DNA from 2 places in the Arthrobacter sp. TJ-265 genome. Region 2 is predicted to be linked to the other one. Evidence: predicted binding sites of a transcription regulator. Region 2 holds the regulator's gene; the other holds the start of a gene.
The links. The regulator LexA, encoded in region 2, represses DNA repair genes until DNA is damaged. The targets are predictions, from matches to a motif close to TCGAACANNTGTTCGA.
Positions count from the first base shown of each region.

Region 1: AC4D2E_RS01065 (HNH endonuclease signature motif containing protein) is a predicted target of LexA. The motif match lies at 2,957-2,972, and genes of this name have one in related genera.

Region 1 covers NZ_JBZCND010000001.1:224,444-232,882, reverse strand. The annotation lists gene AC4D2E_RS01085 (MFS transporter) at 1-1,120, opposite strand, end outside; gene AC4D2E_RS01080 (sulfite oxidase-like oxidoreductase) at 1,238-1,831, shown strand; gene AC4D2E_RS01075 (FAD-binding oxidoreductase) at 1,828-2,544, shown strand; gene AC4D2E_RS01070 (DUF6510 family protein) at 2,557-2,862, shown strand; gene AC4D2E_RS01065 (HNH endonuclease signature motif containing protein) at 2,985-4,628, shown strand; gene crcB (fluoride efflux transporter CrcB) at 4,824-5,219, opposite strand; gene AC4D2E_RS01055 (fluoride efflux transporter FluC) at 5,216-5,689, opposite strand; gene AC4D2E_RS01050 (dienelactone hydrolase family protein) at 5,682-6,428, opposite strand; gene AC4D2E_RS01045 (DUF1801 domain-containing protein) at 6,425-6,832, opposite strand; gene AC4D2E_RS01040 (GNAT family N-acetyltransferase) at 7,018-7,224, opposite strand; partial or broken gene AC4D2E_RS01035 (hypothetical protein) at 7,856-8,134, shown strand; partial or broken gene AC4D2E_RS01030 (DUF4913 domain-containing protein) at 8,313-8,439, shown strand, end outside.
Region 2 covers NZ_JBZCND010000005.1:96,968-105,406, forward strand. The annotation lists gene AC4D2E_RS15680 (class I SAM-dependent methyltransferase) at 1-472, opposite strand, end outside; gene hflX (GTPase HflX) at 594-2,174, shown strand; gene AC4D2E_RS15690 (ATP-dependent DNA helicase) at 2,167-4,236, shown strand; gene lexA (transcriptional repressor LexA) at 4,290-5,006, opposite strand; gene AC4D2E_RS15700 (LysM peptidoglycan-binding domain-containing protein) at 5,387-5,857, shown strand; gene AC4D2E_RS15705 (histidinol-phosphate transaminase) at 5,933-7,027, shown strand; gene AC4D2E_RS15710 (DUF2461 family protein) at 7,114-7,803, shown strand; gene hisB (imidazoleglycerol-phosphate dehydratase HisB) at 7,922-8,439, shown strand, end outside.

The DNA of each region.
Region 1 (8,439 bases), on a different contig from region 2:
CCGACAGGGTGGCCAGGGCGGTCACGAGGGCGAGCAACCCGGGGCCGGTCATGGTCCCCACGTCCGTGAACAGGCGCCAGATACCGAGGAACTGCGGACGGCCGGGCGAGGGTGAGAAGTCCGCGCCGAGCGTCATGACGATGCCCGAGCCGATGCCGTTCCCGAACCCGATGAGCAGGGCCACCAGGAGCAGTCCGGTCGCGTCCCCGGTGAGCGGCAGGAGCGTGAGCGCGACGCCCATGATGAGCATGCAGGGGACCGCGATCCACCGGCGGCCCCGGACGTCCATGACCTTGCCGGACGGGTAGAAGATCAGCATGTCGATCGCGCCCGACAGTCCGTAGATCAGCGCCGTCGCCGAAGCGTCCAGGCCGATGTTCTCGGCCCACAGCGGCAGGACCGCCTGCCGGGTGGCCCGTACCGCCGCGATCAGCAGGACCCCGATCCCGACGGTGAGGAAGATCCGGGCGTGGCTGCGCATCATGGATCGCACCGTCGGCGGAGCCAGTACGGCCTCGATCGGCGTCCGGGCCGTCATCGCGATCCGCCCAGGGCCGTCGAGTTCGGGGACACGCCAGCTCAGGGCCGCCGCGGCGAGGCTCGCCACCCCGCCCACCCAGTAGGCGCCGTCGAGCCCGAGGGCGCTCATGGCGAGGGCCGCCGCGAAGGGCCCCGCGAAGACCCCGATGCGCGTGACGCCCCCGAGCGTGGACAGCGCGCGGGCGCGGAAGTACGCGGGCACGGCCTCGGTGAGGTAGCTCTGGCGCGCGAGCCCGAACACCGCGCCCGCCATGCCCACCATGAAGACGGCGGCCGCGAAGACGGGCAGCGTCGGGGCCGCGAGCGCGAAGAACATGGCCGCCGCGCACCAGAGCGCCGCTCCCACGAGGGCCTTGCGTTCGCCGAACCGCGTGGCGATCAGCGTCGCCGGGACATTGGTGACCAGGGACCCGATGCCGGAGAGCGTGATGACGAGGGCCGCCGTCGCGACGTCCGCACCGAGATCGCGCGCGGTCAGCGCGATGACCGGGAGGATGGCGCCCGTGGCGACCCCGTACAGGAGCGACGGGCCGTAGGCCCCCACTGCGATCGCACGGAGGTCGAAGGTTTCCTGGGGCACCCTTCCACACTAGTGGGCAGGGCGACCGCCCGTCGTCCTGGTCTGGACAGCATCGGGCAGGTGCACTACTTTGTCGTACCATCGACCCGGCGCGCCCTACCCCGGCGGGAGTATCGCATGGCTATACCTACCTCAGGCTTCACCGGCAGGCGACAGAACCGGGACGCGAACCTCCCGCCCGGCCAGTACCTCACCGATGGTTTCCCCGTGCTGTCCGCGGGTCCCACGCCCCACGTCGTCCTCGCCGACTGGACCCTGCAGATCGCCGAAGGTCCGCGCACGATGCACCAGTGGACGTGGGAGCAGCTGCAGGCACTCCCCCAGGAGGACATCACCACCGACATCCACTGCGTGACGCGCTGGTCGAAGCTCGGGACCAGCTGGCGTGGCGTCTCCCTCGACACCCTGTTCGAGGATGTGGAGTCCGAGGCCGGGTACGCGATGGTGCACTCCTACGGCGGCTACACGACGAACCTCCCGCTGGACGACCTCCTCGACGGCAAGGCGTGGATCGTCCACGAGTTCGACGGCGAGCCCCTCCCGCCCGCCCACGGCGGCCCCGCGAGGCTGCTGGTCCCGCACCTGTACTTCTGGAAGAGCGCCAAGTGGGTCAGCGGGATACGCCTGATGGACCAGGACCTGCCCGGTTTCTGGGAGAGCAACGGCTACAACATGTACGGGGACCCGTGGCGCGAGGAACGCTACTGGTGAGGCGGACGTGGCAGGACGTCGAGGTCAGCGCGGTTCGCCCCGAGACCCCCCGCGCGCGGACCGTGAGGCTCCGCTTCCCCGACGTCGTCACCGGCGTGCCCGGCCAGCACGTGGACCTGCGGCTCACCGCCGAGGACGGCTACCAGGCCGTGCGCTCGTACTCCGTGGCGGCCTGGGTGCCGCCCCGCGAGCTGGAACTGACGGTCGAGGAGCTCGACGACGGCGAGGTCTCTCCCTTCCTCGTCGGCGTCCTGTCGGTGGGCGACCGGCTGGAGGTCCGCGGCCCGGTGGGCGGCTGGTTCACCTGGACGCCGGACCTCGGCGGTCCGCTGCAGCTGATCGCCGGAGGCTCGGGCGTCGTCCCGCTCATGGCGATGCTCCGCTCGCACGCCGAGGCCCGGGCGATCGCACCGGCGCGACTGCTCTACTCGGTGCGCAGCCCCGACCATGTCTTCTACCGGGGTGAGCTCGCCGTGCTCGGGCAGGAGGATCCGCAGGTGACGATCGACATCGCCTACTCACGCGAGGCACCCGACGGCCGGGCGGCCGGCCGCCTCACGCACGAGGCCGTCACGGCGTCCTGCTTTCCGCCGGACGAGGCTCCGGCCGTCTACATCTGCGGCTCGACGGGCTTCGTCGAGGCCGTTGCCGCGTGGCTCGTCGAGGACGGGCACGACGCCGGCCGCATCCGCACGGAGCGGTACGGCGGCTAGGAAAGGACTGCCATGGACAGCTTGGAGCAGTACCACCCCGACCAGGACCACCTCGACGGCAACGCCCTCGCCGGGGCGCTCGACCAGTTCGTCTCCGACCTCACGAGCGCGGAGTGCAGGTGCGCGGGCTGTGGCTCGTCCGGCCCGCTGGCCGCTGCGCTGCTCTACACGAATGCGCCCGGCATGGTGCTGCGCTGCCCTACGTGCAGGGCGGTGCTGCTCTGTCTCACGGACCAGGGCGATCGTCAGATCCTCACCGTCGACGGCGTCCGTCACCTGGTGATCGACACGCCCCGAGAGGCGCGACGCATCACGTAGCGATCACCACCCGTACCCCGGTGTGCACCGTGTGGGGTCCGATGGAGATCAGGGTCCCACTATCCCTCCACAATGGCACCCCCGCCTCGATTATTCGAACACGCGTTCGATAATATCGAGCCATGGCCATCACATCGATCACCCGCTCCCCCCGGCCGGGATCCTCCCTGGAGGAGGCTCGTACCGTCCTCAGCGACTGTGCGCTCGGCCTGGCCCAGTACCACCACCTCCTGTCACGGCAGGACGCCCTCCGGTTCGTCGTCGATGTGGAGCAGGTGTCGAAGGTCGTCGATCACCTGCAGGTCCTCGCCGCCCGGGTGGCGGATCACCATGGCCTCTTCTCGGCAGAGGTCGGCCCCGGCGCATCCGCTCCTGCAGAAGCTGCGTCGGTGGCGCAGGACCCTGGGGCCACGTCATCCAGCTCGGCCAGTTCAACGAGCTCATCCAGTTCATCCAGTTCATCCGGCGATGCCGGTCATGGCTTCAGGAACTGTGCGGATTTCCTCCGGGAGACGCTGGGCATCAGCCGTACCGAGGCGAGACGTCGTCTGCATCTGGCGGCGGTCGTGCTGCCGAGCTTGTCACCCACCGGGAACCCGCTCCCTCCCCGGCTGGAAGTGCTGGGGGAAGCCGTGAACTCCTTCGTCATCAGCGGGCGTGCCGCCACCGTCGTGGCGCAGGCGATCGAGCGGGTGCAGTCCTTCGCGACGCCGGATCAGCTTGCGTCGATGGAGCAGCACCTCACCCGGCAGGCGGTCGAGTCCGACGAGGACATCCTCCGCGTCCTGGCGCGCCGCTGGGAATCAGTGCTGGACCAGAACGGGCAGGAACCCACGGAGAAGGTGCTTCGGGCGCGTCAGGGCGTCTTCCTCAAGGGACGACGCCATGGATTGCAGGTCCTGGAGATCGGCGCCACGGACGAGCAGTTCGAACAGCTCGCAACCGTCATGAATGCAGCCGCCAACCCGAGAGGATCCTCGGGGCATGCCGAACACCCGGTCGGCGGCGTAGTACTTGAGGTGACAGACCGGCAAGCACCCGGGTCAGCACGGGAGTCGGCTCCCGGGTCAGCACCCGCTTCGCAGGAGCCGCCGGTCGATCGCGGTGATCCGACCCGGGCGCAGCAACTCCTCGACGGTCTGGTCTCGGCCTGCAGGATCGCCTTGTCGACCGGCGGCCTGCCCGCGACGGGTGGGCATCGTCCGCAGGTGATGGTGACCATCGACTACCAGGACCTGATCGGCGAGACCGACCGGGCCGGCGATGCCGTCTTCTCCGGACAGGTCGATGCGCGGACCATCAGGAGGCTGGCCTGTGACGCGGACATCATGCCGTTGGTCCTGGGCGGCGACGGGCAGGTGCTCGACGTGGGACGTGCGCAACGCCTGTTCCCACCACATCTCCGGCGAGCGCTCGTCGCCCGGGACAAGGGGTGCGCGTTCCCGGACTGCTCCATTCCGGCCAGCTGGTGTGAGGCACACCACCTGACACCGTGGTCGCAGGGTGGCGTGACCAGCGTCGACAACGGGGTGCTGCTGTGCTCGCGTCACCACCACGTCATCCATGAGGACCCGTGGACCGTCGAATCGCGTGGTGGCATCCCGTGGTTCACCCCGCCGGCTCATCGACGACGAACCGGCAACCCCCGAAGGAATCTGTACTGGCAGGCAGGGCGTACAGTTCGCGGCGAACTCGCCGCTACACCTGCGGACATCCCGACCCACCAGCCACCCGTTTCCGACCTGACGGATACGGGTGCTGGATGACGAGGGCGGCATGACCCGGCCGAATGATCCGGGGCGGCATGACCCGGGCCGCATGACTGGGCCGTATGACGAAGGCGGCATGACCCGGGCTCGCTCCGGCCGACGGACTGCGAGCGCCGCGGTCACTGCGCCATCCTGGCGCCGGCCCTTCGGTCCTGCCTGCCTGTCCGCTTCGGCCGCGCCCGCCGACGGACTTCAGCTCCCGCCCAGTCCGGCCACGAGGAAACCTACCCACAGACCCGACGCGGCTGCCGCGAGCGCCGCCAGTGCCGTGCCCGCTCCTGCGAGCACTGCGGCGCCGATGCGGTCCGCCTGCAGCAGACGGACCGTTTCGCTGCTCGCCGTGCTGAAGGTGGTGTAGCCGCCGAGGAAGCCGCCGCCGCAGATCAGGATCCACTCGGGCGTGAGGACACTGATCATCCCGAGCGCGGTGAGGAGACCGAGCAGGAATGAACCGGTGATATTGACGGTCATGGTCCCGATGGGGACCACGCCCCGGAGTGGGGCCCGGATGACGCCGTCGAGCACGAAGCGTGCCACCGCGCCCACCCCGCCCGCGACGCCGAGCGCGAGCACCACGGCGACGCTCACGCCCGTCCTCCGGCGAGACCTGACGACCGACGGCGGACCAGGCTGCCCGCCGCGATCCCGAGCACCGTCGCCCCGAGCCCCACGAGGACGGACACCGCGAGGTACCCCAGTCCCGCCGCAACCCGTCCGCCGCCCACAAGGAGCGCGGAGTCGACGGCGAGCGCGCTGTAGGTGGTGAAGCCGCCGAGGAATCCGGTGCCGAGGAGGAGCCGCAGCCCCCGGCGCCGGCCCGCATCGGGTCCCCGGCGTGCCAGGGCCTCGAGGAGCAGACCGAGGGCGAACGCTCCCGCGATGTTGATCAGGAAGATCCCGACCGGCAGACCCGCAGGGCTCGGGAGGACCTCGGACAGCCCGAACCGCGCGAGGGTCCCGCCCATGCCGCCGAGGAACACCAGCCCGAGGTACCCGGGCCGGAGGTGGGGTGGTGCCTCACCCCGAGGGTGACGGCCGGGGCCCTGCGGATCAGGCAACGTACCGGGCGAGGAAGTCCAGGGTCCGGCCCCATGCGTCCTGGGCCGCTTCGGGGCGGTAGGCGAAGCGGTTCGAGTCGTTGAAGAACGCGTGCCCTGCCCCCGGGTACACCGCGGCGGTGAAGTCGACGCCCGCCTCCGCCATCGCCGTCTCGAGTGCGGGCAGGCCGGTGATCAGGCCCTCGTCCTCCTCCCCGTAGAAGGCGAGGACGGGCGCCGTGATGCGGGACAGCTCCTCGCCGGAGAAGTCCGCGTGACCGTAGAACGGCACGCAGGCGAGCAGACGCGGCTCGTGGACGGCGAGCGAGAAGCTGTAGGTCCCGCCGAAGCAGAACCCGGTGATGCCCACGCGTCCTGCCACCTCGCCGTCGTCGTGCAGGAAGGTGAAGCACGCCCGGACGCGCTCCGTGGTGAGCGCCCCGAACGCGGGATCCCGCAGCGGTGCGAGAAGGGCGCGGAAGGTCGGCTGTGCCTCGTTGCGCGTCTCCTCGTCCGGCCCCATGAGGGCCTCGCCGAGCCGCGCGCCGTCCTCCTCCGCGATGCCGTGATCGGCCAGGAGATCAGGGGCGACGACGACGTAGCCTTCGCGGGCGAACCGGTCCGCGACATCGCGGGTGTGGGAGACGAGCCCCCACACCTCGTGGATGAGGACGAGGCCGCCCCGCACCGGTCCGTCGGGTCGCGCCACGTAGGCCGAGAGGGGGCCGGTGGTGGTCGGGAGGTCCTGGAGCGGGCTCATCCGCCTAGGTTTGCACGCTTGGTGATGCTGCGCCAACCACCGGCGCGGTTGTCCGCGATGATGGCCCGGAAGATCTCCCGGAGTGCGTCCTCGTTCACGGGACGATCCTCGTGGAGAGCGATCGTCCGTCCGGTCACATTGCCGTGGCCACCCGTGATGATGCCGTGCGGATCGGGCGCGAGGCCGCCGTCGTAGAGAAAGACGTTGACGTGGTCCCTGGCGGCGAGGAGGGCACACACGTTGCCCTGGAGCACGAAGTAGGGCTGGCGGGTGCGCTTGATCGTCTCCTCGACGTCCGGATCGGCCTCGTGCACCACGCGGCGGACGGTGCGGCAGATCTCCTGCTGCCAGCTGGGCAGCGCGGCGATGTAGTCGTCGATACGGGCATCAGGGGCTCCGGCCATGGGGACAGTCTGGCAGCGCGGAGAAGAGGCCGGAAGGGCCGGTATCCCCATCGGGTGAACGGCTCCGACACCACCCGGAGTCCATGCAGGGGCGGGGTGGACCGGTCGTCATCGTTGCTGGTGCCGTCGCGCGCCCACCCGTGCCGCCGGTAGAACGCAAGGACCCGGGAGTTGCTGTCGGCCACCTACAGGTGCGCGCGGTCGCAGCCCATGTCGGCCAGGTCCTGGACCGAGCGGCTGAACAGGAAGGAGCCGAGGCCACGGGACCAGTAGGCGGGGTCCACAGTGACGGCGTGCAGCTCGCCCGGGCCGTCACCGATGTCGTCCCGTGGCGCCCCGAAGCCGGACCAGCCGACGACGCTGCCGTCCGCGCAGAGAGCCAGCTGACGCACGGCGGTCCCGCTCTGCCCAGCCGCTCTTCCCCGGCCGTGGTGAGGCGCCCGTGGTCCAGCCGCGCGAGGTAGTCCGTCGGCAGGATTCCACGGTAGGCCACCCGCCAGGCATCGATCTGGATGTGCGCGAAGTCGGCCGCGTCCGTGGGCGTCGCCTCACGGATGGTCCAGGTCCCGTCCATGCGTCCTCCTTTCCGCCGCTCTCCCGCCCTGACCGGCGGCACCGGGCACCGCGGGCTACAGTTGCCGGTGCACCCACCCACCTTGCCGTCAGGCGTGAGCCTGCGCCCCTTGAGGGCGACGGACGCGGCCGCACTCGCACAGGCGTACCGGGACAACCGGGAGCACCTCGCGCCGTGGGAGCCCCTGCGGGAGGACGGCTTCTTCACCGAGGCGGGCCAGGCGGAGCAGATTGCCCGGCGGCTCGAAGGCCGGGCCGCGGGCACCGACATCAAACTCAAGCAGTTGCCGAGTGGTATTCCTTGTTCGGGTCCGTGGGCATCGTCGTCAGCGCGTACTTCCAAACCCGCGGGCGAGGATAGCTATCCTCGAGCGCAACGGGTGGGACACCCTCTGGTCAGCGGCCGCGATCAAGGTCTACGGCGGAGGGTAAGTTAACACCGCATTCCTCGAAACACTCTCGAAGACGATTGGCCAGTATGACGCAAAGGTCCGCAGCTCCTCCACCTTGAGGAACGGATCCTCCCGGTCCGTCCAGACCCAGCGACGGGACATCATGTCCGTCGCTCAGCTCTCCGAACTCCCCACCAACAGGGCATGGGTGAAACCCTCCAACGCCGGAGGAACCATCGCGCGCACCATCCCCTCGTTTCGAGACAAGCCCATCAACGCCCGTATTGGTCCCACGGTCAAACGCATCAACACAGCCAAGGCAGGGAACCTCTCATGACCGAGCCCTACATGATGCCGCAACCACCAATGGACCTAACAGTTACGACGACGGGGGAGAGGGCTTTACCTTCACGCCGGAGGAGTTGGTGGACTGGGTGGAGGGTCTGGCCGCGATGCTCGAATCGGTGAACCGGTCGCAGAACCAGTACTGGCGCGCTCAGTGATGGAAGCATCCGGAAGCCGTCGACAGGTTCCGCGGCCTGTACGAGCAGTGGCTGGAGGCCCAGGCAAACGGGGGAATGTCGTCCTGGTGGAATGACCACTTCGACCGCCACGCAACCGTACTTTTCGCCACGCGTGGTC
Region 2 (8,439 bases):
AGGCCCGGCCGCCCGGGGCGAGGCGCGGGAGCCAGCGCAGGAGCAGCGCATGCAGTTCCTGCTTGCCGATGCGGATGGGCGGATTGGACCAGATGGTGTCGTACTCGAGTGCGTCGTCCACGGCGTCGGGGGTGCTCGCCGCCACGTGGCCCAGTCCGAGGCGCGCGGCGTTCTCCGCGGTCAGTGCGACGCACCGCTCGTTGACGTCGACCGCGTGGACCTCGGCGTCGGGCGCCTTCAGGGCCATGGTGAGGGCGAGCGGCCCCCACCCGCAGCCGAGATCCAGCATCCGCCGTCCCTGCGGGTCCGGGACGGCGTCGAGCAGGATCGCCGTGCCCTTGTCCACGCCGTCCGGGCTGAACAGGCCCGACGACGTCACGAGGTCCCTGCGTGCGCCGGCCAGGACGACGGAGAGCGGTCGGCGCGTGTCCGGTCCCGCCGGCTGGGCGCTGAAATAGTGCTGAGACTCCATGGACAGAAGCCTAGTGGCACACCGGAGGCACCCGGCGCGGGCAGGTTTCGCGCTGGGAGAATACGCTGGAGCAGGCCGGGCCGTCAGCCGTAGGATTGAGGGACATCCATCTAGGGAGACTATGACCGAGAACCACGGACATTCCACCGGCGCCGACATGGGCCCGGAGGAGATCCAAGCCGTCATCGACCGGATCCTCGCCAGCGACGAAGCTGCCGTGGCCAAGGCGAAGAAGGGGACACCAGCGCCGGACACTTCCGCGCCGATCGAGAAGACCTGGCGATCACGGGCACAGGCCCTGTCCCAGGACGAAGAGCCGTCGGACGCCGACGGAGACCAGCAGGACCTGGCCGAGCGCCGGGCGCTCCGACGTGTCGCAGGACTGTCCACCGAACTCGAGGACGTCACCGAGGTCGAGTACCGGCAGCTCCGGCTGGAACGCGTCGTCCTCGCCGGCCTCTGGAGCGAGGGAACGGCGCAGGACGCCGAGAACTCACTCCAGGAGCTCGCGGCACTGGCGGAGACGGCCGGTTCGGAGGTCCTCGACGGCATCGTGCAGCGACGCCTCAAGCCGGACCCCGGGACGTTCCTCGGCTCGGGCAAGGCCCAGGAGCTCAAGGGGATCGTCCAGGCGACCGGAGCGGACACCGTGATCGTCGACAGTGAGCTGTCGCCGTCGCAGCGCCGCGGACTGGAGGACATCGTGAAGGTCAAGGTGATCGACCGGACCGCGCTGATCCTCGACATCTTCGCCCAGCACGCCAAGAGCCGCGAGGGCAAGGCGCAGGTCGAACTCGCCCAGCTCGAGTACCTGCTCCCGCGCCTCCGCGGCTGGGGCGAATCCATGTCCCGCCAGGCCGGTGGCCAGGTCGGCAGCGCAGGCGCCGGCATGGGCTCGCGTGGCCCGGGCGAGACGAAGATCGAACTCGATCGGCGCAAGATCCGTACACGGATGGCGAAGCTCCGCCGCGAGATCGCGGGGATGAAACCCGCGCGGGAGACAAAACGCTCCAACCGCCGCCGGAACCAGGTACCGTCCGTCGCCATCGCCGGCTACACGAACGCCGGCAAGTCGTCCCTGCTGAACCGGCTCACCGACGCCGGCGTCCTCGTCGAGAACGCGCTGTTCGCCACGTTGGATCCGACGGTCCGCAAGGCGGAGACACCCGACGGCATCGGCTACACCCTCGCGGACACGGTCGGCTTCGTGCGGTCGCTGCCCACCCAGCTCATCGAGGCGTTCCGCTCCACCCTGGAGGAGGTCGCCGACTCCGATCTCATCCTGCACGTCGTCGACGCGTCCCACCCCGACCCCGAGGGCCAGATCGCCGCGGTCCGTGCCGTGCTGACGGAGGTCGACGCCCGCAAGGTGCCCGAGATCATCGTGCTGAACAAGGCCGACGCCGCCGATCCGTTCGTCATCGAACGGCTGCGGCAGCGCGAACCACGCTCCGTCGTCGTCTCCGCACGGACGGGCGCAGGGCTCACCGAGCTGCGCCAGCTGATCAGCACGAGCATTCCCCGCCCGGGCGTGAAGCTGGACCTGATGGTGCCCTACGAGCGCGGGGAGATCCTCAGCCGCCTCCACGAGGAGGACGTCGAGATCCTCGGCCTCGAGCACGTCGGCGAGGGGACCCGCCTCGAAGTGATGGTCCGGGAGGGCCTGGCCGCCGAGCTGGAGGCGTACGTCCGGCATGAGTGAGAGCACGCGGTCCGGCGCCGTGGCGCCGGACCCGGCTCCCCGCTCGGACGAAGCACGGCAGGCCCTCGAACTGCTCGACACCGCGGTGGCGGCCATGGGCGGGGAGATGCGCTCCGGCCAGCACGAGATGGTCCGGCAGGTCAGTGAGTCCATCCGCTCGGGCGAGCACCTGCTCGTCCAGGCCGGCACCGGGACCGGGAAGTCGCTCGCGTACCTGGTCCCGCTGATCGCCCACGCCATGGACAGCGACCGGCCCTCGATCGTCTCCACGGCCACGCTCGCCCTCCAGGCCCAGATCGTGGGAAGGGACCTCCCGCGCCTCCTGGACGCCGTGCGGCCCGCGCTCACGCGCCCCGTCGACGTCGCCCTGCTCAAGGGCCGGTCGAACTACGTCTGCCTCCACAAGACCGGGGGCGGATTCCCGGAGGAGGACGCGCCCGGCACCCTCTTCAGCCTCGGCGAGGACGCCACGCCACACCCGTCCCCCGCGGCCGACGGTCCGTCCTCGGCACTCGGCAGGGACGTCGTGCGACTGCGTGAATGGGCAGAGGAGACCGCGACGGGCGACCGCGACGACCTCGTGCCCGGCGTGAGCGATCGCGCGTGGCGCCAGGTGTCCGTCTCCAGCATGGAGTGCATCGGTGCCGCCCGCTGTCCGATGGCCCGGGAGTGTTTCAGCGAGAAGGCGCGCGCCGCAGCAGCGGACGCCGATATCGTCATCACCAACCACGCGATGCTCGCGATCAGCGCGTTCGAGGGGCTCGCCGTCCTGCCGGAGTACGACGTCGTCGTCATCGACGAGGCGCACGAACTCCACGACCGGGTGACCGGAGCCGTCTCCGGCCAGCTCTCCGCCCCGATGGTGAGCGCGGCGGCCACGGCGCTCCGCCGCCACGCCTCCATCAGTACGGCCGCCCTCGACACGGCCGCCGACGCCTTCGAGGCGGCCGCCGAACTCGTCCCCTCGGGCCTGCTGCCGGGAGGCCTCCCGGAGGATCTCGAGCAGGCCCTCGCCCAGGTCCGGGACGCGTCCCGCGCGGCGCTGTCGGACACGAAGACGGACGGCAAGTCCGAAGCCGACGTCGACGGCGGCCGGCAGGTCGCCCGCTCACGCACCACGCTGGTCTTCGAGCTCGCCGAGCGGATCCTCGCGGCGTCGGACCTCAACGAGGTCGTGTGGGCGTCGCGTCCCAGCAGCTTCACGCCGGGCTCCGGCTACACGCAACCCGACGAGACCGCGCCCGCGACGCTGAACGTCGCGCCGCTGTCCGTCGCCGGACGGCTGCGGGAGGGACTGTTCGAGGACCACACCGTGATCCTGACCTCCGCGACCCTCGCGATCGGTTCCGAGTTCGGTCCCGTCGCGGGGTCGCTGGGACTCAGCGGTCCCGGTGCGCCCGCCTGGACCGGCGTCGACGTCGGGAGCCCCTTCGACTATCCACGCCAGGGCGTGCTCTACGTGGCGAAGGACCTGCCGAAGCCCGAGCGCGGAACCTCCGGTGCGCAACTGGAAGAGCTCCTGGGACTCCTCACCGCGTCCCGAGGGGGTGCGCTGGGACTGTTCTCGTCCAAGCGTGCCGCCGAGGAGGCGGCGGAGGCATTGCGTCCGAAGGTCGACTTCGAGATCCTGTGCCAGGGGGAGTCCTCGCTCAACGCGCTGGTCACGCAGTTCGCGGACGAGCCGGACACCTGCCTGTTCGGCACCATGTCCCTCTGGCAGGGCGTCGACGTGCCGGGGTCCTCGTGCCGGCTGGTCGTGATCGACCGCATTCCGTTCCCGCGGCCGGACGATCCCCTGATGACCGCCCGCACGCGGGCGGTGGCCCGGAACGGGGGCAACGGCTTCATGAGCGTGTCCGCCACGCACGCGGCCGTCCGGCTCGCGCAGGGCGCGGGACGCCTGATCAGGGCGGCGGAGGACAGGGGCGTGGTCGCCGTCCTCGACAGCCGACTCGCCAACGCCCGGTACGGCGGCTTCCTCCGGGCAGCCCTCCCGCCCTTCTGGGCGACGACGGACCGCGCGACCGTCACCGGGATCCTGGAGCGGCTCTCAGGGCGCTGAGGCGTCCCTCCGGCCGCGACACGACAGCTGCGACACGACGGTCGCCGCGAACGCTACAGCGCGCGCATCACCGAGACGACCTTGCCCATGATGCTGGCATGGTCACCCAGGATGGGCTCGTAGCGGGTGTTCTGCGGCAGGAGCCACGTATGGCCGTCCCGCTGCCGGAAGGTCTTCACGGTGGCCTCCTCGTCGAGCAGCGCCGCGACGATGTCGCCGTTCTGCGCGCTCTGCTGCCGGCGCACCACGACCCAGTCGCCGTCGCAGATGGCGGCGTCCACCATGGAGTCGCCCGAGACCCTGAGCATGAAGAGATCACCGTGGCCGACGAGCTGGCGGGGCAGGGGCATGACGTCCTCCACCACCTGGTCCGCGAGGATCGGTCCGCCGGCGGCGATGCGCCCCACGAGCGGCACGAGGGCGGTGTCGACGGCGATCCGGTGCTCGGCGGTGGGCTTCCCGTCCGGGGACGGACCGGCCTGAGCGCCGGACGTGTCCGGGGCCAGGGTCAGGGGGAGCAGGACCTCCATGGCGCGCGGGCGCTTCGGGTCCCTGCGCACGTAGCCCAGCCGCTCGAGCTGCGACAGCTGGTGGGTCACGCTGGACAGGCTCGCGAGGCCCACGGTGTCGCCGATCTCCCGCATGGACGGCGGGTACCCCTTGTCGGCGATCGACCGCTGGATCGTCTCGAGGATCGTCAGCTGCCGGGCGGTCAGCCCCTTGGACACGGAGCGGCCGCGCGGCCTGCCCCGGCCCGCGGAGATGGGCACGGCGTCTGCCGGAACGTCGGCAGTGTTCGATTCCTGCCGGGCTGCCGCTGGTGATTCCGCCACTGTTGCGCCTTTCGCCTGGGATCGCTGATCCCGTCGTCGCCGCCGGTCGGCTTCCGTGGTCCGGAAACCGTTTTGTCAGAGGCGGCTGGTTGTGTGAGATGCATCGACCACGGAACGGCCCTCGGAGAGCAGCATCCGTCGACGATGTCCTGATCTCTTCACGCTAGGACAGTCGAGGGCAGTTTTCAAACATATGTTCGACCGAGTCTCGACACGGGTCGATCGTAGATGCTAGAAATAGGCAGATGCTTATTAGAACGTGTGTTCGAACCCGGTGCTTCGCCCGGTCAGGGCATTCGAAGGAAAGAGGAACGGCAATGGTTACACCCGTACTGCATGGCAGCTCGCTGTGGACGCCCGCTCGCCCCGACAGCCACCTCAGGCTCGTCCCCACGCCTGAATCGCCCGCGTCCCCCGCCGCCTCCCCGACCTCGAGCTTCATGGCGCCGTCCCGTCCCTCCACGCAGCGGAGTGCGGACCGCCCCCTGACGCTCACGCGGCGAGGGCGCCTGCTCCTGGTCGGCCTGCCCATCGCCCTGGGCGTCGCGGCCCTGATCCTCCTCGCGGCGTTCCTGACCTCCCACGCCCAGGCGGGGGAGTCGGCACCCACGGCCACGGCCACGGTCGAGGTGAGTGTCGTCACCGGGGAGACCCTGTGGGATCTCGCCGTGCGCCACGCGCCGGAGCGTGATCCCCGGGACGTCGTCGCCGAGATCGTCGAACTCAACGACCTGCCCAGCTCCGTGGTGCAGGCAGGGCAGAGCATCGCGGTACCGGCCGCGGGGTGAGCGGCTCCCGCTTCCCGCCAGCGCCGGACCATGGGCCGTTCCTGCAGGAACTGCCGCGTCCCTTAAACTGAAGCAGTGCCCTCCTCCGTTGAAGCCCTAGCCAATCTCCCCCTGCGCGACGACCTCGTCGGGCTGCACCCGTACGGTGCGCCGCAGTTGGATGTCCCGATCCTGCTCAACGTCAACGAGAACACGTACGGCGTGCCGGCAGATGTGTACGCGGCCATCGTGGAGGCGGTCGCGAAGGCCACCACAGGCCTCAACCGGTACCCCGACCGCGAATTCTCCGACCTGCGGAAGAACCTCGCCGACTATCTGGGGCACGGCCTGACGCCCGATCAGTTGTGGGCTGCCAACGGGTCCAACGAGGTGCTCCAGCAGGTCCTCCAGGCCTTCGGCGGACCCGGGCGCACCGCCATCGGTTTCCCGCCCACCTACTCGATGTACCCCCTGCTCGCGAGCGGGACCGGCACGCGCTACGTCACCGCCGCCCGCGGCGCCGCCTACTCCATGACGCCGGAGGACACCGCCCACGCCGTCCGCGCATCGGGCGCGAACATCGTGTTCCTGTGCTCGCCGAACAATCCGACCGGCACGGCGCTCGGCCTCGACGTCGTGGAGGCGGCCTACGAGGCCGGCGAGGACGCGCGTGCCATCATCATCGTGGACGAGGCCTACGGCGAGTTCGCACAGGAGGGCACCGCGAGCGCCCTCACCCTGCTTCCCGGACGTCCGCGGTTGCTCGTGTCGCGGACCATGAGCAAGGCCTTCGCCCTCGCCGGGGCGCGCATCGGCTACCTCGCGGCGGCGCCGGAGGTCGCCGACGCCCTGCGGCTCGTCCGACTGCCCTACCACCTCTCCGCCATCACCCAGGCGACCGCGAACGCGGCCCTCACCCACGCGGACACGCTCCTGGCGAACGTCGAGGCGATCAAGGTGCAGCGCGACCGCATCGTCCGGGAGCTCGAGGCCCTCGGACTCTCGCCTGCGCCGTCGGATGCGAACTTCGTGTTCTTCTCGGGCCTCGAGGATCCGCACCGTGTCTGGCAGGGTCTCCTGGACGCGGGTGTCCTCATCCGTGACGTCGGCATCCCGGGATCCCTGCGGGTCACCGCGGGTACGGAGGAGGAGACGACGGCGTTCCTGACGGCCCTGGCGACGCTGCTCTGACCGTCGATCCCGGGTCGGTCCGGGGGTGTCGGGGCCACTCGATGCGGGCCTTGCGCCGCCCGGGCGCATCGCCGATCATGTGTCGCATGGATCGGCCGATCTTCGATGAGGCTCAATCGTTCTTCGCGCGGCTGGAGGCGGACAACACCCGCGAGTTCTGGGCCCGCCAGCGCAGGCTGTACGACGTCGGCATCCGGCCGGTCTTCGCCGCGGTGTGCGCGGCCCTGACGGTCTTCTCGGACTGGCGGATCTACCGCCCGCACAACGACGTCAGGTTCCGGCCGGACAGTCCGCCGTACAAGACCTTCATCGGAGCGGTCGCCGAGCGGCCCGACGGTGTGGGCGCTTTCCTCCGCGTGAGCAGCATCGGCCTCCTCGTGGCAACCGGCCTGCCGCTTCCCGCACCGGACCAGCTCGCCGCTTTCCGTGCCGCGGTGGCGGACGACGTCGCGGGCCCGGCCCTGGTGGCCGCGATCGGGACGATCACCGCGCGGGGGATGATGGTCCGTCCCGGACGGGCGCAACCGCTGAAGCGTGTGCCCCGCGGCTACCCGGCGGACCATCCCCGGGCGGATCTGCTGCGGTGGAAGGGCATCGAGGTCAACCACCGCGTGCGCCGGCCCGCGTGGACGGACGTCGCCTCCGCGTCGTCGGGCATCGACGAGCTGCTGCGCGAACCCGCCGCGCTGCACGAGTGGCTCGCCCGCTACGTGGGAGCATCGGCACTCACCGCGGAGCAGCGGTTCGGCCCGCGCCGCCGGACCGCGGCCCCGTGATCGGCGTGCAGGGCGGGTACACCTAGAATTGAAGGGCAGGACCGCCCGGCGGCTCGCGCCGTCCGTCCTGTTCCCACGTCGATCCGCGCGTGAACGACGCGCACAGAAGGAAGATGCCATGACAGTTGATGCCGCCCGCGGCCGTACGGCCCGTATCGAGCGCGTCACGAGCGAGTCCAATGTCCTCGTCGAGATCGACCTCGACGGCACCGGGGCGTCGTCGATCGACACCACGGTGCCGTTCTACGACCACATGCTCACCGCGCTGTCGAAGCACTCGCTCATCGACATGACCATCAGGTCCTCCGGGGACACCCACATCGACGTCCACCACACGGTGGAGGACACGGCCATCGCGATCGGCGAGGCCCTGCGGATCGCCCTCGGCACGAAGGCCGGCATCCGACGCTTCGGCGAGGCCACCGTCCCCCTCGACGAGGCACTCGCCAGCGCCGTCGTCGACATCTCCGGGCGTCCGTTCCTCGTGCACGGCGGGGAGCCGGCCGGCCAGGAGTACCACCTCATCGGCGGGCACTTCACGGGGTCCCTGACGCGCCACGTGTTCGAGGCGCTCGCCCTGCACGCCCAGATCTGCCTGCACGTCACCGTCCTCGGCGGCCGCGACCCGCACCACAT